One region of the Desemzia sp. FAM 23988 genome, then DNA from elsewhere that is predicted to be linked to it. Evidence: a T-box and tRNA genes for the amino acid it is inferred to sense, from the RefSeq annotation. Region 1 holds a T-box; the other holds one or more tRNA genes.

Region 1 (26,818 bases):
CAAATCGAAGGAAAAGATTCAGCTAAATGGATCTTAGTCGATTTAGGAGACGTTGTGGTCCATGTATTCCACTACACAGAACGTTCATTCTACAACTTGGAAAAATTATGGAGCGATGCTCCTTTAGTGGATATTTCCGGTATGATCACGGAATGAGTTACAATATTTTCGCTCAAGTCTATGATGATTTAATGGATGAAGAGCTATACGATTTATGGATTGATTTCACGAAAAAAAACCTATCTGATACACACGAAAATGTATTGGATCTGGCTTGCGGAGCAGGTCATTTAGCCATTAAAATGAAACAAGAAGGCTATCAGGTTACTGGATTGGATCTGTCTTCTGAAATGATCGCTCTTGCAAAAGAGCGAGCTGAAGAAGTAGACATGGCGATTCCTTTTATCATTGGCAATATGTTGGATTTAAGCGTGGTAGAACAGTTTGATGCTGTGACATGTTATTGCGATTCGCTCTGCTATCTGCCAGATGCAGAAGCTGTTCAAAAAACATTTGAAGAAATCTCCCAACATTTGACAGAAGATGGCGTGTTCCTGTTTGACGTACATTCTATTCATCAGATCGATGAAATTTTTCCCGGCTATACGTTTAACGATCAAACCGAAGAAATCAGTTTTTTATGGAAAAGTTATGTAGGAGAATTTCCGCATTCCATTGAACACGATTTAACATTTTTTGTTTACCAAGAGGAGATCGACTTATACGAGCGTTTTGATGAGACCCATAAAGAACGAACTTATCCAATCAAACAGTATCTTTCAATGTTGAAAAAGGCCGGTTTTACTTCAGTTGAAGTCTCTGCAGATTATGGAAAAGGAAAGATACTTAATGATTCAACACGCTGGTTTTTCGTTTGCCGCAAAGAAACAAAATAGGGTTTCATTTTTGCTGAATGAAATGAGAAGGGTGGACCAACTATGAAAAGTTGCGGAATTATCGCCGAATACAATCCTTTCCATAATGGACATCGGTATCAAATACAAGAGGCTAAAAAACAGACTTCGGCTGAAGTGATCATCGTTGTCATGAGTGGAAATTTTTTACAGCGTGGAGAACCCGCAATAGTAGATAAATGGCACCGTGCAGACATGGCGTTGTCTTCCGGAGCAGATCTGGTCATTGAGTTGCCGGTAGCATTTAGTGTCCAACCAGCTGATTATTTCGCTAAAGGCGGTGTTTCTCTTCTTCAAGCGCTGCAGTGTGATTCTCTCTCGTTTGGTACTGAAAGTGGTACCGGAGAGAAATTTCAGCTATTTACTGAAAACTGGGATCGCCATGAAAAAGAGATCGAAGCTAAGTTCAGGCAGCTGAAGAATAATGGCGAGACTTATGCGGCTCAAATGCAGCAAGCAGTGAGAGCTGTTATACCAGGTAACGAACTCAATGTTGGAGCCCCGAATACTATCTTAGGATTAGCTTACGCGAAAGAAAACAGTCGCTATCCTAAGCCCATGACCCTATATCCAGTCAAACGTGTTGGATCTGGATATCATGATGAAAAATTGGGGGATACACCCTTTCAAAGTGCTACGGCATTGCGAAAAGTATTGTTGAAAGCTGCTGAAGGTTCTGAGAAATTAGCAGCTATTCAAACAGCTGTCCCGCCGGCAACGTTAGATAGCCTTCAACAAAGTGATTTTGCTAATTGGGAAAAATTTTGGCCCTTTTTAAATTATCAACTGATCCTTCAGTCAGAAGAGCAACTAAGAGAAATTTACCAAATGAACGAAGGTATTGAGCATCGATTGAAACAAAAAGCAATTGAAGCCGATTCCTTTGAACACTTTATTGAATTGGTAAAGACAAAACGATACCCGTGGGTGCGCCTGCAACGATTGTTTATCTATGTGTTGCTGCAATTGAAAAAAACAGACATGCAAGAAGCTTTACGAAGTCCGAAGGCTATTCGTGTGTTAGGATTTACAGAAAAAGGGCAACGCTATTTAAGTGAAGTGAAAAAAGAAGTTCCTTTACCGATCATTAGTCGTTTGAATCAAAAAAACAACTCTTTATGGGAAATGGATATTCTAGCAGGTAAAGTGTATCAATTGGCAGTGAAACAAAATCAAGATGACCAAGACTTTAATCGTTCACCGTTGCAAAAAAAGAAGTGAAAAGATGCTTTAAATAAGCTGAAAATAACTTTTAGGTGTAAGGTAAAATATCTTGACAAAGGATTTTTTCACTAGTATAATAAATTTTGTTGCTTTAGGAGTGAAAAAAATGAAAATGAAGTGGTCACTAAACGAATTAAAACGATATCTAAATGAGCCATTCGTCTTTTCTGACAACGTAGATTTGAAAGAATCTTTAGTAAAAAGAGAAGAAGAAATATTAGACGTTTCACCCATTCATTTAGATGGAATCTTAACTGTTAATGATGATGAATTAATTCTTCATATGAATGTTTCATTGAAATTAACACTTCCTTCTGCAAGATCACTAGAACCTGTATTATTTCCGATGGATTTTGTGATAGATGAAGTTTATATTCCAAAATCGGATTCTTATGAAAAACCTGTTGATGAAGAGAATGTTGTGATCTATTTGGAGCATGACTGGATCGACTTGTCAGAGAGTATCGAAGACACGATTTTGCTTAATCTTCCTTTACAAGTTTTTACTGAAGAAGAAGAGAAAGCTCATAATATGCCAAGCGGAAATAATTGGACGGTAATTTCAGAAGAAGATTACTATTATTCAGAAGAAAAAAAATCTGAAGAAACAATAGATCCGCGTTTTGCAGATCTGAAAGATTTTTTTAACCAAGAAGAATCCGGTAATCAAGAAGAAGACTAACTTGTTTCTAGGTTAAATAGAAAATGAAACAATTGTTTAAGGAGGTGTATAGAATGGCAGTACCAGCAAGAAGAACATCAAAAGCTAAGAAAAATAGACGTCGTACTCACTTTAAATTAGAAGTACCAGGTATGAACGCTTGCCCTAACTGTGGGGAATTGAAAAAAAGCCATCACGTATGTGCATCATGCGGTTTCTATGATGGAAAAGAGGTAGCATCTAAAGAAGCTTAATCGAATTGAATAGTCGATTCAATGGATAAATGAAAAATAACCTTGAGAATATCTCTTAAGGTTATTTTTTTTGCTATTTTGTTGTCAAATTGTTAGAGTAATTAAGTTGAAAATGTTGTACAATTTAATAGAGAAACGATCAAGAACGGACGGGGGACAAGAAAATGTGGATGGATTCTAATGTTGCAATGTACATAGTGTTGTTGTTATTGCCAATAATATTATTTGTGCTTTTCAATAAGAAAATTAACCATCACTTCATGAAGCAGCAGTTAACCGTTAAAATGGCAGACTTGTTGGTACCTTATTTAATTGTAGGAATCCATATCATCAGTTCTTTAACATTTGGGATGTCGCTTTTCCCATATTTCCTTATTTTTATATTTACTCTCGCCATTATACTATTACTGTATTTAGCCGTAAAAAAAGGGGAAATTCTGTATTATAAATTCTTCAAAAGCTGGTGGCGTTTTGTTTTCATCAGTTCAATGATTACATATTACGGATTAGCAGCCACTACTATCGTTATTTCTCTTTAAAAGAGTAATGCATCAGGGGATGAGTGTGGGAAAAGTTGCAGACTTCATAAAAGAATTTAAGCAGAGCAGTGAGATAAACTCACTGCTCTGTTTTTTTTGGGTCTTCATCTTCTAGCGTTGATAAAGAAATTTTCTCCGGCCTACGGGGTTGCTTATGGAGAGCCATGGGAACGCTTGAGCCGAAAACCGGGTCTCAAGGCTTGCGAGCGTTACCGTAGCCGTTAGAGCGTTAGCGACGTACGGATATGGTATGCGCAGCGCAGAACAAACTTAGCGTAACGGCTAAAGGCTAACGTTAAGGAATTCCCATTGCATCCTCTTTCATGACTATAAGCAACCCCATATTCCTCTAAAAATTTCTAGGAATGAGTTTTTTAAAGGTTTGGAATTAATTTTTTTTCACTTACCAACGTCAAATGATGTAGAACCGTTTTTTATCTGAAGAGCCTATTATAAAGCTATTACAGTATGGAAGAAATAGTTTAACTACTATCTATAAAGAATCTCCACTTCGTACCATTAATTGCAAAAAAAGCCTCTTTTTCTTAAATGTATAAAAAATTTCAACGGAAGTAACTAAAATGAGACAAAAGAAATCTCGTGATATATTTCTGATCTTAATGTAATGTCAGTAATGGAAGCGTTATATAAGGTTCGGAAAAAGTTGATATTTTTTTTGGATTGTGGTGGTGGAAAGTGGGGGATTGTGGTAGACTGAATTTAAATAAAAATGATAGGGGTGACAGTAAACATGCTTATCGGTGAATACCAGCATAATATCGACGCAAAAGGCCGTTTGATTATGCCCGCTAAATTTAGAGAAGATTTAGGCGAGAAATTTATTATTACTCGTGGTTTAGATGGCTGTTTATTTGGATACCCGCAAGAAGAATGGTCTGATTTAGAAGAAAAACTGAAGCAATTGCCGTTGGCTAAAAAAGATGCTCGGCAGTTTACACGTTTCTTTTATTCAGCAGCAACGGAATGTGAACTAGACAAGCAAGGAAGAATCAACATTCCTCAAAATTTACGACAATATGCAAAATTAGACAAAGAATGTCATGTCATTGGAGTTTCTGAGCGCATTGAAATTTGGAGCAATGAAAGATGGTCTGAATATGCTTTGGAAGCAGAAGAATCTTATGAAGACATCGCTGAAAAAATGATCGATTTTGGGTTTTAACTACTCGAGAAGATGAAAGGGAGATATTGATGCCTGAATTTAAACACGAAACAGTCTTACTGCATGAGACAGTAGATGGATTATCTATTTCTCCTGATGGAATTTATGTAGATTGCACACTTGGAGGAGCGGGACATAGTGAATATTTGTTGTCCCAATTAAATGAAAATGGTCACTTATATGCATTTGATCAAGATGAAACAGCTATCGCAAATGCAAAAGAAAAGCTTGCTGGATATATTGAAAAGGGAATGGTCACTTTTATCAAATCGAATTTCCGAAATATCACAGAAGAGTTGAATGAACGAAATGTTGATGCTGTAGATGGTATTTTATACGACCTAGGAGTTTCTTCTCCACAATTAGATCAAGCTGAGCGTGGATTTAGTTACCATCAAGATGCACCCTTAGATATGAGAATGGATACTGATTCACTACTGACAGCTCGTATTGTTGTCAATGAATGGCCTTATGAAAAATTAGGCAAAATCTTTTATCGTTACGGAGAAGAAAAATTTTCTAAACAAATCGCCAGAAAAATTGAAAAAGCGCGAGAGATTGCTCCTATTGAAACAACTGGAGAATTAGTAGAGTTGATTAAAGAGGGAATTCCTGCTCCAGCCAGAAGAAAAGGCGGACACCCAGCTAAAAGGACTTTCCAAGCTATACGGATTGCTGTAAATGATGAATTGTCAGCGGTAGAGGAATCGTTGGAAAAAGCTATCGATTTGTTAACTGTCAAAGGGAGAATCAGCGTGATCACGTTTCATTCTTTAGAGGACCGAATCGTCCAATCAATATACAAAGATCGTGCCAGAGGCCCTGAATTGCCTCCAGGACTGCCAGTATTACCCACTGAGTACATACCTGAACTAAAAATCATTACCCGCAAACCTATTTTGCCTAGTGAAGAAGAACTGGAACAAAATAATCGAGCGAGAAGCGCAAAATTGAGAATCGCTGAAAAACAAGTGAAAAGCAAAAAATAACCCTGTAGAATTCAGAAGAAAGGAAGTATCTTAATGGCATTAGAGAATAATTTAGCTAGAGACTTACATAGTGTGATGCCTGAACAAGCACCACAAGTATACCCTCAAAGACCGCAGCAACGACCTGCTTATACACCTGAACCTAAGAAACAAAAACTTTCAAAAGTTGAAAAACTTCTTATTACAGTAGCGAGTATAATCATTTTTTCTTTGGGTGTGGCCTGTGTTTCACTAGAAATTATGGTGGCAACCTCGAACCGAGAAGTTCAAGATACTAATCGAGAAATCGAAGAAATCGCTATTGTGAATACTAATCTAGAACAAGAAGTTCAAGAATTGTCTCGTTACGATCGGGTATATGAAATTGCTAGAGCACATGGATTAGAAATGAATGAAGAAAATGTAAGGAATGTCTCGAAATGAAAAAAAGAAATCCTTTAAAAAATAGAAAGCTGATCTCTATTCTCTTATTTTTTGCCTGTATAGTGATCTACGCTATATTTGCTGGCCGTTTTTCTTATATTATGGTTAAAGGGGAAGTCAACGGGGAAAACTTAGAGACGAATGTGAATAATTTATATACAAGAAGTAGTGTCCTTGAAGCTAACCGTGGTACCATCTATGACGTAGGAGGGAATCCGGTTGCAATGGATGCTACTTCTTATTCATTGTATGCAGTGTTAACCGATGAATGGTCAAACAACAAAAAAAATCCTCAATATGTAGTCGACAAAGAAAAAACTGCAGAAACATTGTCGCAATACATATCAATGAGTGAAGAAGAAATTTTGCAAAAATTGAATCAGGACCTAAGTCAGGTTGAATTTGGAACAGCAGGTAAAAACCTCACTTATGATATTAAAAGTGATATTGAAGCCGCTGACCTTCCAGGGATCTTTTTTACAGAAACGCCTACTCGTCTATACCCTAATGGAGTATTCTCCTCACATTTAGTTGGTGTGGCACAATTGCCTACTGCAGAGGATGGAGAAGCGGAAACTGGAAAAGAAATGGTCGGTCTTATGGGAGTCGAGCAGACCTACAATGATTTATTGACCGGAACAGATGGCAAGTTGAAGTATCAAAAAGACAGTTTTGGATATGCTTTGCCGAATGAAGAAGCAGAAGTGATCGATCCTGTAGATGGGGTAGACATTTATTTGACATTGGATAAACGAATGCAAGTTTTACTGGAAAGTGTGATGACAGAGGTAGATGATAAATACAATCCAGTGGCAATGACGGCTACTTTGATGAATCCGAAAACAGGTAAAATCATTGCAACTTCTCAGCGTCCCTCTTTTAATGGAACGACTAAAGAAGGAATCGATGAACTATGGATGAATTTGCTGGCTGAGTATACTTATGAGCCAGGATCTACCTTAAAGACATTGACTCTTGCAGCAGCAATAAACGAAGGAGTCTTTAACCCAAATGCTTATTTTGAATCGGGTTCCATTGAAGTGTCTGGAATACCTATACGAGATGTTAACCGCAATGGATGGGGAACAATCACTTATTTGGAAGGCTTAGCACGTTCTAGTAACGTAGCATTTGTAAAACTTGCTCAACAAATGGGTGCTGAAACATGGAAAGAATACATGGATGCATTTGGAATAGGCAAATCGACTGAATCCGGACTATACAATGAAAATGCAGGTTCAAACAAATACAAACGAGCCATTGATCAAGCTAATACGGCATTTGGACAAGGACTCACAGTAACGGTTTTACAAATGTTGCAAGCATTTAGTGCCATCGCGAATGATGGGCAAATGATGAAACCACAATTCATTGATAAATACGTGGACCCAAACACAGGAGCAGAAACTATTGTAGAGCCGGAAGTAGTAGGCACTCCTGTTTCAAAAGAAACGGCTGATCAAACGTTGGAATATTTAAAAGAAGTTGTATACAACGAAAATGGAACAGGTCAAAAGTATGCGATTGATGGATATGAGATTGCAGCTAAAACCGGAACTGCACAAATTTACAATGCAGAAACAGGAAAATACTATAGTGGAGGCAAAAATTTTCTTTATTCAGTAGTGGGAATGGCTCCGGCAGATGATCCGGAATTAGTCATGTACATTACTATGGAACGCCCGACTGTTAATGACCCAACTGTAACAACTACAGATATTATGGCTTCGATATTTAAACCTGTAATGAAAAGAGGTTTGGAATACCTGCATTTAGACGACGAAGCTCAAAATGGATTAGAGAATCAAATTGTCATGCCAAAAGTCACTAGTGAAGCCAAAAGCGACGTGTTAACAAAATTAGAAGAAATGCAATTAAACGTGACCGTAGTGGGAAATGGTGATACAATAGTACAGCAATTGCCTTTGGCGGATGAGACCGTTATTGAAGACCAGCGCATTATTCTGTTAACCAATGGAGCGATGACTATGCCAGATATGACAGGATGGTCAAAAAATGACGTATTAAAAGTTTCTGAAATCACAGGGATAGAGTTTACTTTTAGTGGAGATGGTTATGTCACTCAGCAAAGTTTAGAACCGAATACCTTGTTGACTGAGGAAAGTCAAATTGAAATTGTACTAGAATCTCCATAAAAAAACACGTTTTTTAAGTCAGAAGGAGAACAAGAGAATGATCTTGGGCTTTGTCCAAAGAGATGGACAGGCAATCTGATGAAAAGCAAAATTAGGAGCGAATCATTATGCAATGGGAAGAAATGCTACTTGCAACAGTTAGTAGTTTTGCAATCACACTTATCTTGATGCCGTTTGTTATCGGGTATTTCAGAGTCAAACAACTAGGACAAACTACTAGAGAAGAAGGACCGACTTGGCATGAAGTAAAAACGGGAACACCGACAATGGGCGGAGTCGTTTTTATCATCTCAGGAATCGTAACTATGATCTGGAGTGGTCTTTGGCAAAATGTTTTTACAGTTAGTTTAGGTTTATTGATGTTTATTCTTGTCTTATATGGAGTTCTAGGTTTCTTGGATGATTACATTAAATTGATCAAAAAGAGAAACCTTGGTTTAACATCATTACAAAAATTGATTGGTCAAGTAGCAGGAGGGCTGTTATTTTATATTGTTTACCGTATACAGGGATTTCCGAGTGACTTAACCCTTCCTGGTTTAGGCGGTGTTAATTTAGGCTGGTTCTATGGCTTACTTATTATCTTTTGGCTAGTCGGTTTTTCAAATGCCGTTAATTTAACAGATGGTTTGGATGGATTGGCAACAGGAACCAGTATTGTAGCTTATGGAACTTACGCTATTACTGCCTTCCATCAACAACAAACAGATGTCTTGATTTTTTGTTTAGCCGTTATTGGTGGATTAATCGGATTTTTACTGTTTAATAAAAAACCGGCCAAAATATTTATGGGAGATGTTGGTTCATTAGCTTTAGGAGGTGGGCTTGCCGCTGTCTCTATTTTGTTGAAGCAAGAATGGACACTTCTTTTAGTAGGATTGATTTTTATTATGGAAACTACTTCGGTAATTCTGCAAGTGGGATCTGTAAAAATTAGAAACAAACGAATCTTTAAAATGGCACCTATCCATCATCACTTTGAAATGAGTGGGTGGAGTGAATGGAAAATTGTGCTGACTTTTTGGTCAGTTGGATTAGTGATGGCACTGCTTACTCTATGGATTGTACTTTAACATTGAAAGAGAACTGGGGGATTTCGCGTGAAAGATGTAACGACGTATCAAAATAAAAAAGTATTGGTTTTAGGACTGGCTTTGAGTGGAGTAAATGCAGCTAAGCTGCTGCATAAACTTGGAGCATTAGTGACTGTGAACGATTATAAAAGTTTTGAAGAAAATCCAGAAGCACAAGAATTGTTGGAGGATGGAATTCGTGTCGTTACTGGCGGACATCCTGTTGAATTGTTGGACGAAGACTTTGAATTTGTTGTGAAAAATCCAGGGATTATGTACAATAACCCAATTGTGGCTAAAGCAATCGAAAAAGGCATTCCTGTCTTAACGGAAGTCCAATTGGCTTATGAAGTTGCAGAAAGTCCTATTATTGGGATCACAGGAACAAATGGTAAAACCACTACAACAACAATGATCACAGATTTGCTGAATGGCAAACGTACACATGGAAAAGCTTTTGCAGCAGGAAATATTGGAACTCCAGCAAGTCAAGTTGCGCAAAATGTAACAGATAAAGATACTGTTGTAATGGAATTGTCTAGTTTCCAACTGATGGGTATCACTACTTTTAGACCTCATATAGCAGTAATCACTAATATCCATTCTGCTCATATTGACTATCATGGAACAAGAGATGAATATGTAGCAGCTAAAATGCGAATCACAGAAAATCAAACGGCTGAAGATTATTTAATCGTCAACTGGGATCAACCTGAACTACGGGAATTGGCAAAAGTGAGTAAAGCTACAATCATTCCATTTTCTAGACTAGGCAAGGTTGAAAAGGGTGTCTATATTGATGGAGATTCCATTTATTACTTAAACGAAGTCATCATGGATAAAAAAGGTATTTTAGTTCCAGGTGAGCATAATTTGGAAAATGCCATGGCAGCTATTGCAGTTGCTAAATTAATGGGACAGGACAATGAAGTTATCCAACAAGTGTTGGCCAATTTTGCTGGAGTGAAGCACCGTACTCAGTTTGTAACGGAATTTAAAGAAAGAAAATTTTATAATGACTCTAAAGCTACCAATTCTTTAGCTACGATCAATGCATTGAACGGTTTTAAACTACCGGTTATTCTGTTGGCTGGCGGATTAGATAGAGGGAATGATTTTGATGACTTGATTCCTCAACTGAAGGGTATAAAAGGATTGATCGTCTTCGGAGAAACGGCTGGCAAAATAACTGAAGCTGGTGAGGCAGCTGGGGTACCAACGATTTTGTCTGTACAAAATGTCGAAGCAGCAGTTCCTGCTGCCTACGATATTAGTGAAGCTGGAGATGTTATTCTATTGTCACCTGCTTGTGCAAGTTGGGATCAATACCGCAGCTTTGAAGTACGAGGAGATGCCTTTATTCACTCTATAGAACAATTAATTGCAAACGTAGAAGAAGAGGAGGAATAGACCTTTTTAGTGGTCTTACATTTATAATGAAAGTATTGTTATCAGGTGGAGGTACAGGTGGGCATATTTATCCTGCCTTAGCTTTAATGAGACGTTTAAAAGCGATTGATCCGACAACCGAATTCCTCTATGTAGGAACTGAAAGAGGATTAGAAAGTAAAATCGTTCCAAAAACAGGGATTCCTTTTAAGGCGGTAAAAGTAGAAGGTTTCAAACGATCATTGTCGTTAAAAAATTTAAAAACGATTCAATTATTTTTACAAGGTATTTTTAAAGCTCGAAAAATCGTGAAAGAGTTTGCTCCTGATGTGGTTATTGGTACAGGGGGATATGTCTGCGGTCCAGTAGTGTATGCTGCAGCCAAATTAGGCATTCCAACTATTGTACATGAACAAAACAGTATTGCTGGGGTAACGAATAAGTTTCTGGCTCGTTATGTGGATAAAATCGCTACATGTTTTGAGGAAGCCGAAGCTGAATTCAGCAAATACCCTTCCAAAGTAGTTTATACTGGCAACCCAAGAGCTCAAGAAGTCGCTGGAATCTTGCCCTCAGATGCGCTAGGCGAATATCATTTAAAACCTGCTGTACCTACTGTACTGATTTTTGGAGGAAGTCGTGGCGCAAAAGCGATCAATACAGCGTTTGTAGAATCCTTACCTGAACTAGCTAAAAGAGACTATCAAGTTCTATTTGCTACAGGAGAGGTTCACTATGAGGCTTTCACTAAACTCATTGGCCGAACAAGCGAAAACGTTTCGGTAGTGCCTTATATCCACAATATGCCGGAAATATTCGCGAATGTTTCTGTAGTTGTCTCCAGAAGCGGGGCAACCACATTAGCAGAACTGACAGCACTAGGATTGCCTAGTATTTTGATTCCAAGTCCTATTGTGACCAATGATCATCAAACAAGTAATGCGAAAAGTTTAGTCAAACATGATGCAGCTAAAATGATTACAGAAAAAGAATTGACTGCAGCATTCTTACTTGAAACCATTGATGAAATGATGGACCATCCGGAAAAAAGAAAAGAAATGGCGTCACAAGCTAAAAAAATCGGTGTCCCAGATGCAGCGGATCGACTGATTGAAGTGATCAACGAAATCACTTCGCATTAACCTTGTTAAGGAGGATGATATGTCATGGGTAAATTCCACATGAATCAAAAAAATAAAGATCAAAACAACCATGCACGTGAGTCCTCTTCAAGCAAGGGACTAAAAACGATAAAAGAAACTCAGACATTGGAACAACATTTGCCTAAGTTAAAAAAGCAGCGGCAAAAAAAGATGTATAGTCGTTTGATTCCGCTTCTTTTACTGTTTTTATGTGCAATTTTGATCGTTATTTACTTCGTTTCTCCGCTAAGTAAAATAGGAACTTTATCAGTTGATGGAAATAATGATGTCACAGATCAAAAAGTGATTAATTCCAGTCAATTGACTTCTGGATTACCCTTGTGGGATTCTTTATGGAATGATGAGGTCTTTGAAAAAGCTATTTTGGATGAGCTTCCACAAGTAAAAACAGTCGCATTAAATCTAGAAGGTTGGAATGATGTTTTAATCGAAATTGATGAGTACAAAATTATTGCTTATTCGCATAAGGATAACGAGTATTTTCCCATTTTAGAAAATGGAAAAATTGTAGATGAAAGCAGAAAAGTTTCAATGGGCAACAATCCAATTTTTAAAAATTTTTCTGAAGGGAAACCTTTAAACCATTTGATTGAACAATACAACTCCTTGAATACTTCCGTACAAAACGGCATTTCTGAAATTGAACATACTCCAAGCGACACTGATCAGTATCTGGTGACAGTTTACATGAATGATGGAAATCAAGTAGTGGCAACTTTGCCTACTTTTGCTGAAAAGATGAATTACTATCCTGATATGGTTCAAAAAATCGGCAACCAAAAAGGAGTCATCAATTTAGAAGTCGGGGGATATTTTGTACCATTTGAAAAAGAGGTTGATGACTCTTCAGAGGAGTCTGGAGAAGCTGGAAATACTCAAGAAGAGCCTGTGACAGAATCAGAAAATAATGACGAAATAGTGGAATAATGAAATTCAGTATTTCCAAGCAAACCAAACTGATGTATTTAATAAAAATAATCTGTAATCTACAGGAAAATCTTCAAAAAATGGTCACAAGTATGGTAGAATTGTATTTATATAAGTCAAGAACAAATAATTAAATTGAAATTAAAAGCTAGGAGGTTTCAATCTATGAGAAATTCTGAGATGTATGTTAGTTTAGATATTGGAACCACTTCAATAAAAGTTGTTGTAGCTGAATATGTTAATGGACAAATGAATATTATTGGAGTAGGAAATGAAAAATCTGAAGGATTAAGCAGAGGTATCATAGTTGATATCGATAAAACGGTAGAATCGATCAAGAAAGCGATTAAACAAGCCGAAAAAAAAGCAAATGTTGATATTTATAACGTTATCGTTGGAACTCAAAGTACATCTACAGAAATTGAGACATGCCATGGAATGATTGCAGTTTCAGGTGAAAATCGTGAAATTACGGATGAAGATGTACGCAATACTATTGGGGCTGCTATGGTAAAATCCGTTCCTCCAGAACGTGAAATTTTAGCTATTATCCCTGAAGAGTTTATTGTGGACGGTTTTGACGGTATTAAAGATCCTCGTGGAATGATAGGGGTTCGCTTGGAAATGCATGCCACAATGATCACAGGACCAAAAACCATTGTACATAACATTAAACGTTGTGTTGAAAAAGCGGGATTGCAAATTGAAAATATTGTATTACAGCCTTTAGCTGCTAGTACAGTTAGTATGTCTAGTGGTGAAAGAGACTTTGGGACTATTTTGATTGATATGGGGGGCGGCCAAACTGCTGCTTCTGTTATCCATGATAATCAATTGAAATTTGCATTTGTAGATCCTGAGGGTGGAGAATATGTTACAAAAGATATTTCGATTGTACTAAATACTACATTAGAGAATGCAGAAAAAATAAAGCGTGATTTTGGATATGCAACTTCTCTTGAAGCTTCAGCAGAAGAATCCTTCCCAGTAGAAGTTGTTGGAAAAACAGATCCAGTGAAAATAACTGAATTGTATTTATCTGAAATCATTGAAGCTCGTGTAGTACAAATTTTTGAGACCATCAAAACAGAATTGGATTCTGTAAGAGCCAGAGAACTACCGGGCGGAATTGTGTTAACTGGTGGTGCAGCATCTATACCAGGTATGGTAGAATTAGCTAAAGAGATATTTGAAGTAAATGTTAAGCTGTACATCCCTGATCATATGGGGATGCGTTATCCATCCTTTACAACAAGTATTGGTTTAATAGAGTATCAAGCTAAGTTAAACGATATTCAAAGAATTGCGAATCAAACAGCAACAGGATTCAATATTGAGACGGATTCTGCACCTCGCCAATCGGTTGTTGAAATACAGCGTGAGGATGCAGCGAATGAATACTCAATCAAGCAAAAACCCGTTAAAAAACCTAAGAATGAAGAAGATAGTTTTGTATTCAAAATGAAAAAAATGTTCAATAACTTTTTCGATTAAACGGTAAAGAGACTAAAAAGAAATCAACTAGATAGTAGGGGGAAATAAGATGGACTTAGAATTCGACACAGCACCAGTTAGTGGAGCTGTTATTAAAGTAATTGGTGTAGGTGGAGCGGGAAACAACGCAGTAAACCGCATGATTAGCGATAACGTAAAAGGTGTAGAGTTTATTGTAGCCAATACAGACTTGCAAGCCTTAGCAAATTCAAATGCTGAAACTAAAATTCAACTTGGACCAAAATTGACTCGTGGACTAGGTGCAGGAGCAAATCCTGATATTGGACATAAAGCTGCTGAAGAAAGTGAAGAACAAATTGCTGAATCCTTAAAAGGAGCAGACATGATTTTTGTTACTGCGGGAATGGGTGGAGGTACCGGAACTGGTGCAGCTCCTATTGTGGCTCGTATAGCTAAAGAACAAGGCGCTTTGACGGTTGGTGTGATCACTCGCCCATTTTCATTTGAAGGACCAAAACGTGGCCGTTTTGCTGCTGAAGGTTTAGCTCAAATGAAAGAATACGTAGATACATTAGTGACAATCTCAAATAATCGTCTGCTGGAAATTGTAGACAAAAAAACGCCTATGCTGGAAGCATTCCGTGAAGCGGACAACGTTTTACGCCAAGGTGTACAAGGTATTTCTGATTTGATTACTTCACCTGGTTACGTAAACTTGGATTTTGCCGACGTTAAAACAGTTATGGAAAATCAAGGTTCTGCATTAATGGGAATTGGTACAGCAAGTGGAGAAAACCGTACTGTTGAAGCCACTAAAAAAGCGATCTCTTCTCCTTTACTAGAAGTGTCTATTGACGGAGCAGAATCTGTCTTGTTAAACATTACTGGCGGTTCAGACTTAACATTATTTGAAGCACAAGATGCTTCTGATATTGTATCCTCTGCTTCAACAACTGAAGTAAACATCATCTTTGGTACTTCTATCAATGAAGAATTAGGGGATGAAGTTATCGTAACGGTTATTGCTACTGGGATCGATACTACAGAAGCTGATAAACGAGTAGCTCAAAACAGCCGAGTTCGTACTAAGCCTGCTTCAAACCGCGGCCAGCAAGCTCCAGAAAGTACTTCGGACAATCAACAAAATGATCCATTTGCTGATTGGGATATTCGTCGCGAGCCTAATACACGCAACCGTAATGTACAAAGTTCGGATACGACTATTTTTGATGATCAAGAAAAAACTGAATTTGAACCTTCAAACCGAGACCATGCAACAGAAGAGAAAAAAGAAACGCCTCAAGATAGTTTAGATACTCCTCCATTCTTTAGAAGAAGACGGAAGTAAATGAACCATATAGAACAAAATGTTCACGATATAGAAGATCAACTGAAAAAATCACTGGATATTTCAAACCGTGATAGAGTTGATCTTCGTGTTGTAGTTGTGACAAAATATGTGTCTATTGAGGAGGCAGAAAAAGTTGTATCGCTCGGTTACACACATCTGGGAGAAAACAGACCAGAAGGATTGATTCAAAAGCAAGAAGTTCTACAGCAAAAGGAAATTGTCTGGCATTACATTGGATCTCTTCAAACAAGAAAAGTAAAACAGATCATTAATCGGATTGACTATTTGCATTCGCTGGATCGAATGTCTTTAGCTGAAGAGATTGAGAAAAGAGCTGAAAAGCCTGTCTCTTGCTTTTTACAAGTAAATGTTTCAGGTGAAGAATCTAAAAGTGGTTTTTCATCTGATGAAGTAATAGAGACGATTGAGGCACTATCCAAGTTTGAAAAAATACGGATCGTCGGCTTAATGACCATGGCACCCAAATTGGCTGAAGAACAAGTGATTCGAAAAACCTTTAGTGATTTAAAAAAATTGCGAGAAAAAATCGTATCACTTGATTTAGAGTATGCTCCATGTGCAGAATTAAGTATGGGAATGAGTCAAGATTATCCCATTGCTATAGAAGAAGGAGCCACTTTTGTTCGTATTGGATCGGCTTTTTTTAACGAAATAGAAGCTGATAAAACCTAATTTTTTTTAACTGAGGAGGGTTTGAAATGGGAATGATAAACCGATTGAATAGTTTTTTTGGTTTAGATGATGAAGAGGAATCCTTTTACATGGAAGAAATGGAACAAGAAACCAAAGTAAAAAATACGAAACAACAACCTCAAGTATCCAATAGACAAGGAAGTTCAGTTGCCATGAATGTACGCAAAGATACGAAAAAACCAAGCAATGTAGTTTCTATCAATCAACCTCAACAGCAAGGGAAAATTATTGTTGTTGAGCCAAGAGTTTATTCGGAAGTAAAAGAAATTGCTGATCTGTTACTAGCTAATCAAGCTGTGATTTTAAATTTCAATCGAATTGAAAAAAATGAAGCTAAAAAAATTGTAGACTTTTTAATGGGAACTATTTATGCCATTGAAGGAGACATGCAGCGAGTAGGAAATGAAATTTTTCTTTGCACACCTAAAAATGTAGAAATTGATGGTGTCTTAGACCAATCAAACAGCTTCGATGATCTTGAGATCTATTAATAGAGAGGAATTTTAAGCAGTGTTAAATTTATTAGGTACGCTACATCAAGTTTTATCAGCAGCATTAGAAATTTATTCTGTGTTATTGATCATTTATATACTATTGTCATGGTTTCCAAATGCCTATCAATCAAAGTTGGGCCAAATATTGGCTCAGGTCTGTGAACCGTATCTTGATATATTTAGACGATTCATTCCACCAATCGGAATGATCAGTATATCAGGTATTGTAGCTTTACTTGCGCTGAACTTGGTAAGTAGGGGCTTGGACAGTATTTTTATATTCATTTATCGATTAATTCTTTTTTAAGCAAGGAGTAGGTCGCAGTGATTGAAAATGTCTATCAGCATTTTAGAAAAGAAGAAATACCGTTTATTGATTCTGTAGCAGAATGGGTCAGAGAAGTAGAGGATCAATACACACCCGTATTGACAAACTTTTTAGATCCTAGACAATATTACATTTTAGAATCGATCATCGGTAAAAATATGGATATCAAACTGTATTCTTTCGGAGGATATGAAGCCTCTGAAAGAAACCGTGCTTTTATTTGCCCTGCTTATTTTGAACCAAGACAAGAAGACTTTAACGTTAAACTGTATGAAGTAAATTACCCTACTAAATTCGCTACCATGTCTCATGGGAAAATTTTAGGAACTTTACTTTCCAGTGGAATCAAAAGAGAATTTTTCGGAGATATTATTTCTGATGGAGAAAGATGGCAATTTTTTATTGATGACTCCATCAAAAATTACGTTATCTCTCAAATCGATAAAATAGGGCGCGTCTCTGTTCGATTAGAAGAACGCAATTACACAGAACTGATTGTTCCTAAAGACAGTTGGACTATTGTACACGATACAGTCTCGTCTATGCGGATCGACACACTGATTTCGAGTGTCTTCAAGATTTCTAGACAACGAGCAAAACAAATGATAGAATCAGGGCATATTAAAGTAAATTGGACTGAGATGAAACGACCAGATTTCGTATTGGATCTATTGGATATTGTTTCTATACGCGGATTTGGACGCTTTCAGATACAAGAGATCGAAGGAAAAAGCAAGAAAGACAAGTGGAAGCTTGTGTTAGGTGTTTTATTCAAATAGGCAATGATTACTTATCAACTAATTTTACTTTTGGAGGTGTCAATAATGGGACTAACACCATTAGATATACATAATAAAGAATTTCCGACAAAAATGCGCGGCTACGATCAAGACGAAGTAAACGACTTTTTGGATCAAATCATCAGAGATTATGAAACAGTTTTAAAAGACAAAAAAGAATTGGAAAAGAAATTAAAATTTTCTGAAGAAAAAGTGGAGCATTACAACAATATTCAAGATTCATTAAACAAATCAATTCTTGTGGCGCAAGAAGCCGCAGACCGATTAAAAGTAAATTCGGATAAAGAAGCTGCTATTATTCTACAAGAAGCTGAAAATAATGCAGATCGTTTATTGAATGATTCAGTTGAAAAAGCAAGAAAAATTACGGCTGAAACGGAAGAATTAAAAAAACAAAGTCGTGTCTTTAAACAACGTTTGCAGTTGATGATTGAGTCACAATTGGAAATGGTGAAAAATAACGAGTGGGATGAATTACTGAAAAGTGATTTAGAAGAAGTCATTGAAATTCCTACTGTAAAAGAATTTTTGCAAAAAACTGAAACTGAAGAAAAACAGTTGCCAGTAGATGTTGAAAAAGCTATAATAACAGATGATGATTCTTCAGAAGAAGAAACAGCAGACGTTGAATCAGCAGATTCAGAAAATGTTTCTCAGGCTGCATCAGATGAAGCAGAGAAAAAAGAGTATGAAGAGGGCAATATGCCAGCAGTAGAATTACCTTTATAAAACAAGGCGTTATTAAAATAGTTTAGAACAATGATTGGAACAGAAAGCAGCAATATACTTTACAGCGAGTTAGAGAACAGTGTGAGTCTAACAAGTCCCTATTGTTGTAAGATCCTCCATGAGTATTAATTTGAACTTTAAGTAAAATTAATCGTTTGATTGGCGTTAACAATTATTAGAGGAGAAAAGAACACTCTTTTCTTGAACTATGGGTGGTACCACGAAGATTTCGTCCCTTTTGGGAAGAGGTCTTTTTTTGTGCTTTTTTAGGTTCTATGGAAGAATCATTCAAAACCAATAAGAATACAATAATAGAGAGGATTTCATGATAATGAAAATGAAAGAGACATTGAATTTAGGTCAAACTAAGTTCAAAATGCGCGGAAATTTACCGGTTCGTGAAGTAGAATGGCAACAAGAATGGAAAGATGCAGAGGTTTATGAAAAACTACAAGAAAAAAACGCTGGAAAACCAACGTTTATTTTACATGATGGGCCTCCATATGCAAACGGAAATATCCACATGGGACATGCATTAAACAAAATTACCAAAGATATCATCATCCGGTCTAAAAGCATGAGTGGCTTTCGTTCACCCTATGTTCCTGGTTGGGATACTCACGGATTACCAATTGAACAAGCTGTTACCAATAGTGGTGTAAAACGTAAAGAAATGTCAGAAGCCGCATTCCGTAAAATTTGTGAAGAATATGCGTGGAAACAAATCAACCAACAAAGAGAAGACTTTAAACGTCTAGGAGTGGCTGGAGATTGGGAAAATCCATATGTTACGTTACTTCCTGAATACGAAGAAGAACAAATTCGTGTATTCGGTAAAATGGCTGAAAAAGGTTATATTTATAAAGGATTAAAACCAATCTATTGGTCACCTTCCAGTGAATCCTCATTGGCTGAAGCTGAAATCGAGTACCAAGATGTAAAATCACCAAGTATTTATGTTGCTTTTAAAGTGGTAGACGGAAAAGGTCTATTAGATGAAGATACTTCTTTTGTTATTTGGACGACTACACCGTGGACGATTCCATCTAACTTAGCTATTACCGTGAATGCGGACTACGTTTACGCAGTGGTAAAGGCGGATGGTAAAAGATACGTTGTAGCAAAAGACTTGTTAAAAGATGTTTCTGCTGCAATCGGCTGGGAAAATGTAGAAATCTTATCTGAAATCAAAGGTAAAGATTTAGAATACATGACCGCTCAACACCCACTGTATGACCGTACTTCTTTACTCATTTTAGGCGATCACGTTACTTTAGAAGCGGGTACAGGATTAGTTCATACTGCTCCAGGACACGGGGAAGATGACTACATCGTGGGTCAAAAATACAAATTAGGTGTTCTTTCTCCAATCGATGATAAAGGATGTTTCACTGATGAAGCTCCTGGTTTGGAAGGCATTTTCTACGATGATGCCAATAAAAAAATTGCGGAATGGTTAGATGAAAAGGAAAGTTTGTTGAAATTAGACTTCTTTACTCACAGCTACCCACATGACTGGAGAACGAAAAAACCGGTTATTTTCAGAGCAACTCCACAATGGTTCGCGTCAATTGACAAATTCCGTGCTCAAATTTTAGAGGCCATTGAGAATGATGTCACTTGGTTGCATCCATCTGGAAAAACACGCATCTACAATATGGTTCGCGATCGTGGAGATTGGGTTATCTCACGTCAACGGGTGTGGGGAGTACCATTGCCGATTTTCTACGGTGAAAATGGAGAACCGATTATCACTCCTGAAACTATCGATCATGTAGCTGGTTTAGTTGGCGAATTTGGATCTAATGTTTGGTTTGAGCGTGAGGCAAAAGACTTATTGCCTGAAGGATTTACACATCCTAGCAGTCCAAACAATGAATTTACAAAAGAAAAAGACATCATGGATGTTTGGTTTGATTCCGGATCATCGCATGCAGCTGTATTAAAAGCTCGTCCAGAATTATCCTTCCCAGCTGATATGTATTTAGAAGGATCAGACCAATACCGCGGTTGGTTTAACTCAAGTTTAACAACGTCTATAGCGGTTAACGAAGAAGCTCCATACAAGAATGTTCTTTCTCAAGGATTTGTAATGGATGGAGTAGGCCGTAAAATGAGCAAATCACTTGGAAATGTTATTGTTCCAAATAAAGTGATCAAACAAATGGGTGCAGATATTATTCGTCTATGGGTATCTAGTGTAGACTATGAATATGATGTAAGGGTATCGGACGATATCTTAAAACAAGTATCAGAAGGGTACCGTAAAATCCGTAACACTATGCGTTTCTTATTGGCCAACACATCTGACTTTAATCCAACCGAAGATGCAGTAGCTTATGAAGACTTAAATGCATTAGATCAATATATGTTGATTCGTTTCAACCAAGTGGTAGGAAAAATCAGAAAATCTTATGCAGAATATGATTTCAAAGGAATTTATCAAACAGTGATGAATTTCTGTACAGTGGATTTGTCACAATTCTATTTAGACATTGCTAAAGATGTCGTGTACATTGATTTAGAAAATGGCCATGACCGTCGTGCTATGCAAACAGTATTTTATGACATTGCTGCTAAATTAACAGCTTTATTGACACCTATTCTTCCACACACAAGTGAAGAAATCTGGAAGTACTTGAAAGAAGAAGAAGAGTTTGTTCAATTGGCAGAGTTGCCTGAAGTAGAAACATTCGAGAATCAAGACGCTGTTTTAAGTGACTGGAAAGCATTTATGGCTGTTCGTGATGATGTATTGAAAGCTTTAGAAGAAGCGCGTAATGAAAAAGTGATTGGGAAATCATTTGAAGCAAAAGTTACGCTTTACCCAACAAAAGAAGTAAAAGAATTGTTGACCAACTTATCTGCGAACATCGGTCAGTTATTGATTATTTCTGAATTAGAAATAGCAGATAGTTATGAAGCTGCACCTGAGTCAGCTCGTAAATTTGCAGATGTAGCTGTTACGATCGAACATGCACATGGTGAAACGTGTGAAAGATGTCGTATCATCAGCGAAGAAGTAGGATCATTTGAAGATGCTCCAACACTTTGTGCTCGTTGTTACCATATTGTAAAAGAACATTATCCTGAAGCTTTAGCAGCTGAGGAAGAAGACTAATAAGCAAATCCTTTCATACAGAATCGTCATCTTCTAGCGTTGGTAAGAAAATTTTTTCCGGCCTGGGGGGTTGCTTATGGAACGCCATGGGACCGCCCTTGAGTCGAAAAGCGCGTCTCAAGGCTTACAAGCGTACACTTGGGCGTACGCCCACAGTGTTTCCTTTTTTTACATCCTTTTCATGGCTATAAGCAACCTCATATACTTCCAAAAATTTCTAAGAATGTGTTTTTAAAAGGTTTAGTATTTAAAAGGAAACTATTTTTATTTACCAACGTCAACTGTTGTAAAATCAAGAATAAAAACAAAAACTCTTATGAGACAGAATCTTCTGTCTCATAAGAGTTTTTTTCTATTTATTATTGAGCAGATTCTCTTAACACGTCAGCTCTTTATCTTCTAACGTTGATAAAGAAACCTATGGTGTTGCTTATGGAAACGCCTTGAACCAAAACATGTGTCAAGACTAACAAGTGATTTTCGTAGCCGTTAGAGGGGATATGGGATATGGGTATGTGTAGGATAGAACAAACTAAGCCCATAGTATTTCCTATTTTGCATCCTTTTTCATAGCTATAAGCAGCCACATATTCCTCTGGAAATTTCTAGAAATGTGTTTCTAATAGTTTCAGCATTAAAAAGAAGTATATTTTTTTACTTATTGATTTGTCAAATTAAGCTAGACAAAATATCTTCATTCATGTAACTCATAAATACTTCCACGGGTGTTTGATAATCCAAGGACTTTCGTGGGATATTGTTTCTCTTATTCGCCACTGAAGAGATAAATGCTTGGTCGACTTGATTAAAATCCATGTTTTTTGGCAGACCATCTTTTCGCAGCAATCCATTGGAATTTTCATTCAGTGCTCGTTGCGAAGGAGTTCCTGGATCAGCGAAATAAATAGCGATGTCATGCTGGTTACTTAAAGCTTTCCAATTAGAGAATTCTTTCCCACAATCAAAGGTAATGGATTTAAATAAATGTCTGGGAATTGTTCCAAACCAGTGGTTCAGAGTGTTCTCAATATCGTTTGCCTTCCGCCCATCGGGCTTCAAGGTGATAATAATTTTCGATAGACGTTCTACCAAAGTGATGACAGCACTCTTGTGATGGACGCCCACAATGGTATCGCCTTCGATATGGCCAAACTCTTCTTTGAATGTCGGATAATCGGTTTCTCTTTCAACGATATTCCGCTTGAAAGCCTGTTTTCCTCGGCGTTCTTGATGTCCATTTGGTTTCCGCTTACCCTTCATGGGCAAAGTCGATTCATCGAACACCTTTTCCTTGAACTGGCGGTAAAGGGTTCGCACGGAACAGCTGATTGGTTTCTCTTTACGCCCAATGATAACGTCTGGCGTCCAGCCTTGGGCAATTTTTTCTTTGATGTAGGACTGTTGTTTCTTTGGCAAGACGATGTTTCGTCTGCCGCACCGTTTCTTATTTTCTTTGTACTGTTGGTAGTACTCGAGGGCCGTATGGCCTTCTTTCAAGAAATTAATGACGTTATAGATCGGTGTTCGAGATCGTTTCAGGTACTCAGCGATTTTCGTTATTTTGATGTTTTGGTGGTAGTAAGATTCTATCATCACCAGTTCATCCGTGGTAAGATGGGTGTAGGTCATTCGTGATCACTCCTATGTTTTCTTTAGTCGGAATTACATTTTGAGTGTACCACGAATGGCTTATTTATTTGTCTAGCTTAATTTTACAATCGGCGCTTACTAAAGTCGAATATTGTAGAACAACATTTCAGCTTAAATTTGAGGCTGGAAAACCTATAGAGGTAAGAGGAAGATGAGAAGGGGATGGATGAAGAGATAAAAAGCTGTAAATAAAAAAATACTTTTAAAAGGCAATTGGCAGCCCTTGCAAACTAAAAGAGACTGCGTTATAATATGTTGTGTAATGGATTTATTTTTAATAAATGAGAAAGTTGAATTTATGTCACATCAATCATTAATTAACAACGTCGTTTATATGACTATAAATGCTTTTTGATAGTTGAGTTACATAAATAAACCTCTAACGAAAAAAGATCTATTGCAATACGATATATGGAGGTAGATAGTATGGAAAAAGGAACAGTAAAATGGTTTAACGCTGAGAAAGGTTTTGGCTTTATCGAAGTTGAAGGCGGAGACGATGTATTCGTACATTTCAGCGCAATCACTGGAGAAGGCTTCAAGTCTTTAGAAGAAGGCCAACCGGTTGAATTTGAAATTGTTGAAGGTAACCGTGGACCTCAAGCAGCTAACGTTGTTAAATTATAATTGATCTAACAAATAGAAAAGGAACAGGACAATTTTCCTGTTCCTTTATTTTTTTGCCTATTTATTGAAGAAAAAAGACTCGCCATAAGCGAGCCTTTTAACGGGGGTAAAATAACTTATCCTTTTCGTCTTCCGGCAATTAATGAGAAGATAAAGATAAGAACAACAGCACCAATTAATGCTGGGAAGACATAAAATCCACCGACGTTCCATCCCCATTCTCCTAATAACGATGTACCTAACCATGAACCAATAAATCCGGCAACAATGTTACCAACGATTCCGAATGGTACGTCTCGTCCAACTATCATACCTGCGATAGCTCCTAAGACACCACCAACGATTAATGACCAAATAAGTGACATAAATTCCACTCTCCTATATAAATAATATTTGTAATGAACTATTACAATTATTAGTATAGACACAATTTGTACAAAACTCAAAGAATATGCTTGTTATCCATATTTGGTTTCTTTTGTTAAGAATCTTTACTGGTCAATTCAAGCAATTGATCGCGTAATGTGGTTTCCATAGTCGTTAATTCATGTTCAGCTTCTTTACGTTTAATTCGTCCTTCTTTTTGAATCTCTAGGGTTTGTTGTAAAGTATCAATCAAATCAGTTTGTGTTTGCTGCAATGTTTCAAGGTCAATAATGCCTCGCTCATTTTCTCTAGCTGTCTCGATAGCAGAAGTCTTCAAAAGCTCTGAATTTTTCTTCAGTAAATCATTCGTGGTTTCAGAAACTTGTCGTTGAGCTTCAACCGCATCTTTTTGTCTGAGCAATGTAAGAGCGATCACAATTTGGTTTTTCCAAAGGGGGATAGCCGTATTGATAGAAGATTGAATTTTTTCTGACAAAGCTTGGTTCGTATTTTGGATCAAGCGGATCTGAGGAGCTTGTTGAATCGTCATTTGACGAGCCAATTTTAAATCATAGACTCTTTTTTCCAATCGATCAAGGAATTGATTCAAATCGTTCACTCGTTGAACATCCATTTGGTTGGTGCTGCTTTCTGCTTGTTCTACAGCTGCAGGTATCAATTGAGTTAACAATTCTTCAATTTTTACTTCGCCTGCTGCAATGTAAATATTCAATGCCTCAAAGTAATCTAAGTTTTTGACATAAAGTTGTTCCAACATGGAATTATCTCGTAACAACAAATCTTTTTCTTTGTCCAACTTTCCAGCTATTTTATCTACTTGCGCACCAATTTTTTGATACTTAGCGGTAACTTCATAAATAGAGCGATTGATTTTTCCAAACAATTTTTTGAAAATATTGTTATCTTCAGCTTTTAAATCATCAGGATTAGCTTCATTTAAGCGATACATCAATTCATTGAGGGTTTCTCCAATTTCACCTGTATCTTGGTTTTGAACATGATCCAGCATAGAATGAGAGAAGTCACCTAATTTTTTTTGAGCAGCTGCTCCATAAGACATCACAGATTCAATATTCGTTTCATCAATCTGTCCGGCTAAGGAATAAGCTTGTTCTTGTCGTTCTTTGGGTAATTTATCTACTAACCGTTCACTTTTTTGCTCTTTTTGCAATTCTGTATCGATAGGATCAGCTGCTGCAGGCAGTGAAGGGTCTGCAAATGGATTTGCCAGTAAACTGTCCAGTTCTGCGTTAACATCTTTAATTGTTGTAGAAGGTTCATTTTGATTGGTATTCATCGGTTCTTTGTTTGTATCGACCATAGTGTCAACTCCTAAAATTATAGTTCCTCGTTAGTGATTTCATTTGTTGTATCATTATCTCTTGTAATGGTTTTCTTTGCAAGTTCGACCTCTAATTCAATATCATCAATGTCATCTGATTTAAAAGATACATAATCTTCGGCAATCAAGTTGCACATGCCATCAATTGTATTAGCACTTTCTTCCAGTACATCAAAGGTAGATTTGTGTTTCACTTCATGACTGTCTACTTCATTGTACTTAGTGGTCAAGTCTTTTAAAGAAGGAAGGTGTACGTACAAAAATTTATCCACGTCATGCAAACGATGAGGTTCTTGAGTAATTTCTTTAAATAACGCTTTTGCTAAATGAACAGTGTTATTGCGTCTTTCAATCGCCGTCAGCTTAGTAGATTGGCGCATGTTTTGTTCTAATTCTAAGATATTGATTTTTGCCGTCTGCATCGTTTCTCTAAAAAAATTCATTTCATCCTTGGATAAGCCTTGCGATCTGTAAAAAGCTTCTTTTTCAGGAGATAAACGTCTTAATTTTTGTACTTTAGTTCGTGAAGCTTTCTTGGGTTCTTTTTTTAAAAAAAGAAAACCGCCGATGACTAAACTGATTATTAAAGATGGCCAAAATCCAAAATCAAGCACTAACAACACTAAAAAAACAGCAATTGTTCCTGCAGTTGTAAATGTATACTTTAATATTTCGCCTAAACTTTTGATAAAATTATCCATATTTGTCCACCTCTTAAATAAATTTGAAAAAATTCGTAGTCTTTTCTGGTTAAGTATATTTTAGCATAAATGCTCCCTACAAATACATCCGACTTAAGAATGAATTGTTACTCTCAGTATAAAGTAAAATAAGGATTCTTTCGACTGATAGCTGTTTGGCTGCTTGTTTTTTTAAACATTCAACGGTATCATAGAACAAGACCTTGTCGAACGGAGGAAAGCGT
Region 2 (3,108 bases), on a different contig from region 1:
CAATTGGATAGAGTACTTGACTACGAATCAAGCGGTTGCAAGTTCGACTCTTGCTGGGTGCATCTCTTTTAAAGAGTTTTTACTAACGTATACGGGAATTAGCTCAGCTTGGTAGAGCACTTGGTTTGGGACCAAGGGGTCGCAGGTTCGAATCCTGTATTCCCGATTTTATTTAGGGGCCTTAGCTCAGCTGGGAGAGCGCCTGCCTTGCACGCAGGAGGTCAGCGGTTCGATCCCGCTAGGCTCCATTGCAACAAGATTTCTTAATTTAATTATGGCGGTGTAGCTCAGCTGGCTAGAGCGTCCGGTTCATACCCGGGAGGTCGGGGGTTCGATCCCCTCCGCCGCTACTTTAATTGAATAAAAGAACTTGGACCTTTAGCTCAGTTGGTTAGAGCAGACGGCTCATAACCGTCCGGTCGCAGGTTCGAGTCCTGCAAGGTCCACTTTGATCTTTTCGATTAGAATTACCTTGTATTTCACGGAGGATTACCCAAGTCCGGCTGAAGGGAACGGTCTTGAAAACCGTCAGGTGTGTAAAAGCACGCAAGGGTTCGAATCCCTTATCCTCCTTATTGTGTCTGTAAGCAGTCATGGAAATTTATATTTATTATCGCGGGGTAGAGCAGTTGGCAGCTCGTCGGGCTCATAACCCGGAGGTCGCAGGTTCGAGTCCTGCCCCCGCAATAGTGCAACAATGCACTGAAAGAAAAATTAAGCTGATTTTGGTCTCGTGGTGTAGGGGTTAACATGTCTGCCTGTCACGCAGAAGATCGCGGGTTCGATTCCCGTCGAGACCGTTTTATGCGGGTGTAGTTTAGTGGTAAAACCTCAGCCTTCCAAGCTGATGATGGGAGTTCGATTCTCCTCACCCGCTTTTATGGGCCTATAGCTCAGCTGGTTAGAGCGCACGCCTGATAAGCGTGAGGTCGATGGTTCGAGTCCATTTAGGCCCATTACACCAATTAATTTATTGGTTTGTAAAAAGTAAAATTGTGGTTTGGGGAAGTACTCAAGTGGCTGAAGAGGCGCCCCTGCTAAGGGTGTAGGTCGTTAACGCGGCGCGAGGGTTCAAATCCCTCCTTCTCCGTTAGTTTTAGCACCAATCCATAATATTTCTATCAAGTTATCTGGCCCGTTGGTCAAGCGGTTAAGACACTGCCCTTTCACGGCGGTAACACGGGTTCGAATCCCGTACGGGTCATGAGGTTTTAAACCTCTTCAAAATAAACAATTGTTTATATCGGAGGATTACCCAAGTCCGGCTGAAGGGAACGGTCTTGAAAACCGTCAGGTGTGTAAAAGCACGCAAGGGTTCGAATCCCTTATCCTCCTTATCGTGTCTGTAAGCAGTCATGGAAATTTATATTTATTATCGCGGGGTAGAGCAGTTGGCAGCTCGTCGGGCTCATAACCCGGAGGTCGCAGGTTCGAGTCCTGCCCCCGCAATGTGCAGCAGTGCACTGAAAGAAAAATTAAGCTGATTTTGGTCTCGTGGTGTAGGGGTTAACATGTCTGCCTGTCACGCAGAAGATCGCGGGTTCGATTCCCGTCGAGACCGTTTAATTGAATATTTGGCCCGGTAGCTCAGTTGGTAGAGCACTTGATTGAAGCTCAAGGTGTCGGCAGTTCGACTCTGTCCCGGGCCATAACTAAAATGCGGGTGTAGTTTAGTGGTAAAACCTCAGCCTTCCAAGCTGATGATGGGAGTTCGATTCTCCTCACCCGCTCTTTTTTTATGTCTTTTGGGCCTATAGCTCAGCTGGTTAGAGCGCACGCCTGATAAGCGTGAGGTCGATGGTTCGAGTCCATTTAGGCCCATATTCTTCTTAGAAAAATAATTAATCAGGCCCGTTGGTCAAGCGGTTAAGACACTGCCCTTTCACGGCGGTAACACGGGTTCGAATCCCGTACGGGTCATTAAAATACAGAATGCTAAAAAGAGCTGTTCACAGTCAAATGACGTGAACAGCTCTTTTTGGTTGGTTTGACGTACGCAGGGGCAGTAAGATACCTGAGACAGCACCTATCGTTTCTTGAATAGGTTGGACATTCTATGCTAGCTGGACTCTATGCTGGAGAAATTTATTATCTCAAGTTCCATATTATCAGCTTATTCCCATTTCAGCTGTTCTACATCTTGGAGGACGGTAGTTTTATGAGGAAGAAAAAGATTTTATTTCTCATACTGGATTAAACGTTATTACGGATACTTTGCTGATTGCTCATTATGAATTGTAAATAAATAGAATATAAAAAAGAGAATTTTCGAATATAAAATCAGCAAAAATACCTTCATTAGAATGTGGTATTCTACCTTCATGCTAACAAAGTTATTTTTGCTGGGTGTATTCATGTTTTAAAGATTTGCGAAATAGAGGATTTCTGCAAAAATAAAGATTACTGTATACAGAAGTTGGAACAGCCGGAACGTTTTCAGTGTGACAGATTTGGAGTCTTTCCAACTATGAGTGATAAATAATCTGGCCAGACGGATGGCTAACGGGAGAGTTAAAATAAAAAGAAACAACTCCATACGAAATGTACTATACAAAAATAGTCCTGTACTTAGATAAATGAAAATCAGTAGGGTTACCAATATATAAGACTGGCCTATTGCAACACGAGGAGATTTTTTTTCTGCTAAATAACTGCCGATTTCAATAAACAAATGTAAGATGACCAATGGTGTACTCCAGACAATCAGTATTAAAGGAAGAAATTGCGCTTGAATAAAGAAACTTAAGTAGGTCAGCATACCACCTTTGAAAATTCCTAAAATCAAGACAGCAACAATAGGAAACTGGTTATCTTTAAGAACTTGTTGGAAATGAATGATTAAACTATATAAGATAATTAATAAAGCAATAGAATAATGGGATTGAAAGCTGAGAAATGCTATTAACAAGATATTCATTAATTCCATAAGATAAAACGGACCTTTAAGTTCTGATTTATTGAGAAACGAGTGCTTTTTTAAATAATTTTCAATACAGTAATTTACGAAAAGCAGTAAATAAAAAGCGATAAATTTTCCAATATTCAATGGGACATATTGAACAGCATAAAGGGTCCCTATCAGGAGATAGCTGAATGGAGTGAAGAGTA

What was found. The T-box of region 1 lies ahead of ileS (isoleucine--tRNA ligase). A T-box ahead of a tRNA ligase gene usually reads a tRNA of that ligase, here a tRNA-Ile.
Positions count from the first base shown of each region.
Region 2: it has a tRNA-Ile gene. The T-box ahead of ileS (isoleucine--tRNA ligase) is inferred to sense a tRNA for this amino acid. The anticodon was not compared.

Region 1 covers NZ_JBGQQS010000001.1:228,164-254,981, reverse strand. The annotation lists gene rsfS (ribosome silencing factor) at 1-156, shown strand, start outside; gene ACEN4L_RS01305 (class I SAM-dependent DNA methyltransferase) at 153-896, shown strand; gene ACEN4L_RS01300 (nucleotidyltransferase) at 939-2,135, shown strand; gene ACEN4L_RS01295 (YceD family protein) at 2,245-2,820, shown strand; gene rpmF (50S ribosomal protein L32) at 2,874-3,053, shown strand; gene ACEN4L_RS01285 (DUF3397 family protein) at 3,218-3,592, shown strand; gene mraZ (division/cell wall cluster transcriptional repressor MraZ) at 4,344-4,775, shown strand; gene rsmH (16S rRNA (cytosine(1402)-N(4))-methyltransferase RsmH) at 4,805-5,764, shown strand; gene ftsL (cell division protein FtsL) at 5,798-6,187, shown strand; gene ACEN4L_RS01265 (penicillin-binding transpeptidase domain-containing protein) at 6,184-8,343, shown strand; gene mraY (phospho-N-acetylmuramoyl-pentapeptide-transferase) at 8,451-9,416, shown strand; gene murD (UDP-N-acetylmuramoyl-L-alanine--D-glutamate ligase) at 9,444-10,826, shown strand; gene murG (undecaprenyldiphospho-muramoylpentapeptide beta-N-acetylglucosaminyltransferase) at 10,853-11,947, shown strand; gene ACEN4L_RS01245 (cell division protein FtsQ/DivIB) at 11,972-12,895, shown strand; gene ftsA (cell division protein FtsA) at 13,061-14,389, shown strand; gene ftsZ (cell division protein FtsZ) at 14,439-15,698, shown strand; gene ACEN4L_RS01230 (YggS family pyridoxal phosphate-dependent enzyme) at 15,699-16,394, shown strand; gene ACEN4L_RS01225 (cell division protein SepF) at 16,421-16,906, shown strand; gene ACEN4L_RS01220 (YggT family protein) at 16,926-17,216, shown strand; gene ACEN4L_RS01215 (RNA-binding protein) at 17,234-18,016, shown strand; gene ACEN4L_RS01210 (DivIVA domain-containing protein) at 18,062-18,766, shown strand; T-box leader at 18,788-19,006, shown strand; gene ileS (isoleucine--tRNA ligase) at 19,098-21,887, shown strand; gene ACEN4L_RS01200 (IS30 family transposase) at 22,557-23,516, opposite strand; gene cspD (cold-shock protein CspD) at 23,964-24,164, shown strand; gene ACEN4L_RS01190 (GlsB/YeaQ/YmgE family stress response membrane protein) at 24,281-24,529, opposite strand; gene ACEN4L_RS01185 (toxic anion resistance protein) at 24,646-25,872, opposite strand; gene ACEN4L_RS01180 (5-bromo-4-chloroindolyl phosphate hydrolysis family protein) at 25,890-26,594, opposite strand.
Region 2 covers NZ_JBGQQS010000002.1:51-3,158, forward strand. The annotation lists tRNA gene ACEN4L_RS01410 (tRNA-Arg) at 1-62, shown strand, start outside; tRNA gene ACEN4L_RS01415 (tRNA-Pro) at 93-166, shown strand; tRNA gene ACEN4L_RS01420 (tRNA-Ala) at 176-248, shown strand; tRNA gene ACEN4L_RS01425 (tRNA-Met) at 277-350, shown strand; tRNA gene ACEN4L_RS01430 (tRNA-Ile) at 373-446, shown strand; tRNA gene ACEN4L_RS01435 (tRNA-Ser) at 484-573, shown strand; tRNA gene ACEN4L_RS01440 (tRNA-Met) at 615-687, shown strand; tRNA gene ACEN4L_RS01445 (tRNA-Asp) at 728-800, shown strand; tRNA gene ACEN4L_RS01450 (tRNA-Gly) at 807-877, shown strand; tRNA gene ACEN4L_RS01455 (tRNA-Ile) at 883-956, shown strand; tRNA gene ACEN4L_RS01460 (tRNA-Ser) at 1,003-1,090, shown strand; tRNA gene ACEN4L_RS01465 (tRNA-Glu) at 1,133-1,204, shown strand; tRNA gene ACEN4L_RS01470 (tRNA-Ser) at 1,246-1,335, shown strand; tRNA gene ACEN4L_RS01475 (tRNA-Met) at 1,377-1,449, shown strand; tRNA gene ACEN4L_RS01480 (tRNA-Asp) at 1,489-1,561, shown strand; tRNA gene ACEN4L_RS01485 (tRNA-Phe) at 1,577-1,649, shown strand; tRNA gene ACEN4L_RS01490 (tRNA-Gly) at 1,660-1,730, shown strand; tRNA gene ACEN4L_RS01495 (tRNA-Ile) at 1,748-1,821, shown strand; tRNA gene ACEN4L_RS01500 (tRNA-Glu) at 1,849-1,920, shown strand; gene ACEN4L_RS01505 (hypothetical protein) at 2,360-3,108, opposite strand, start outside.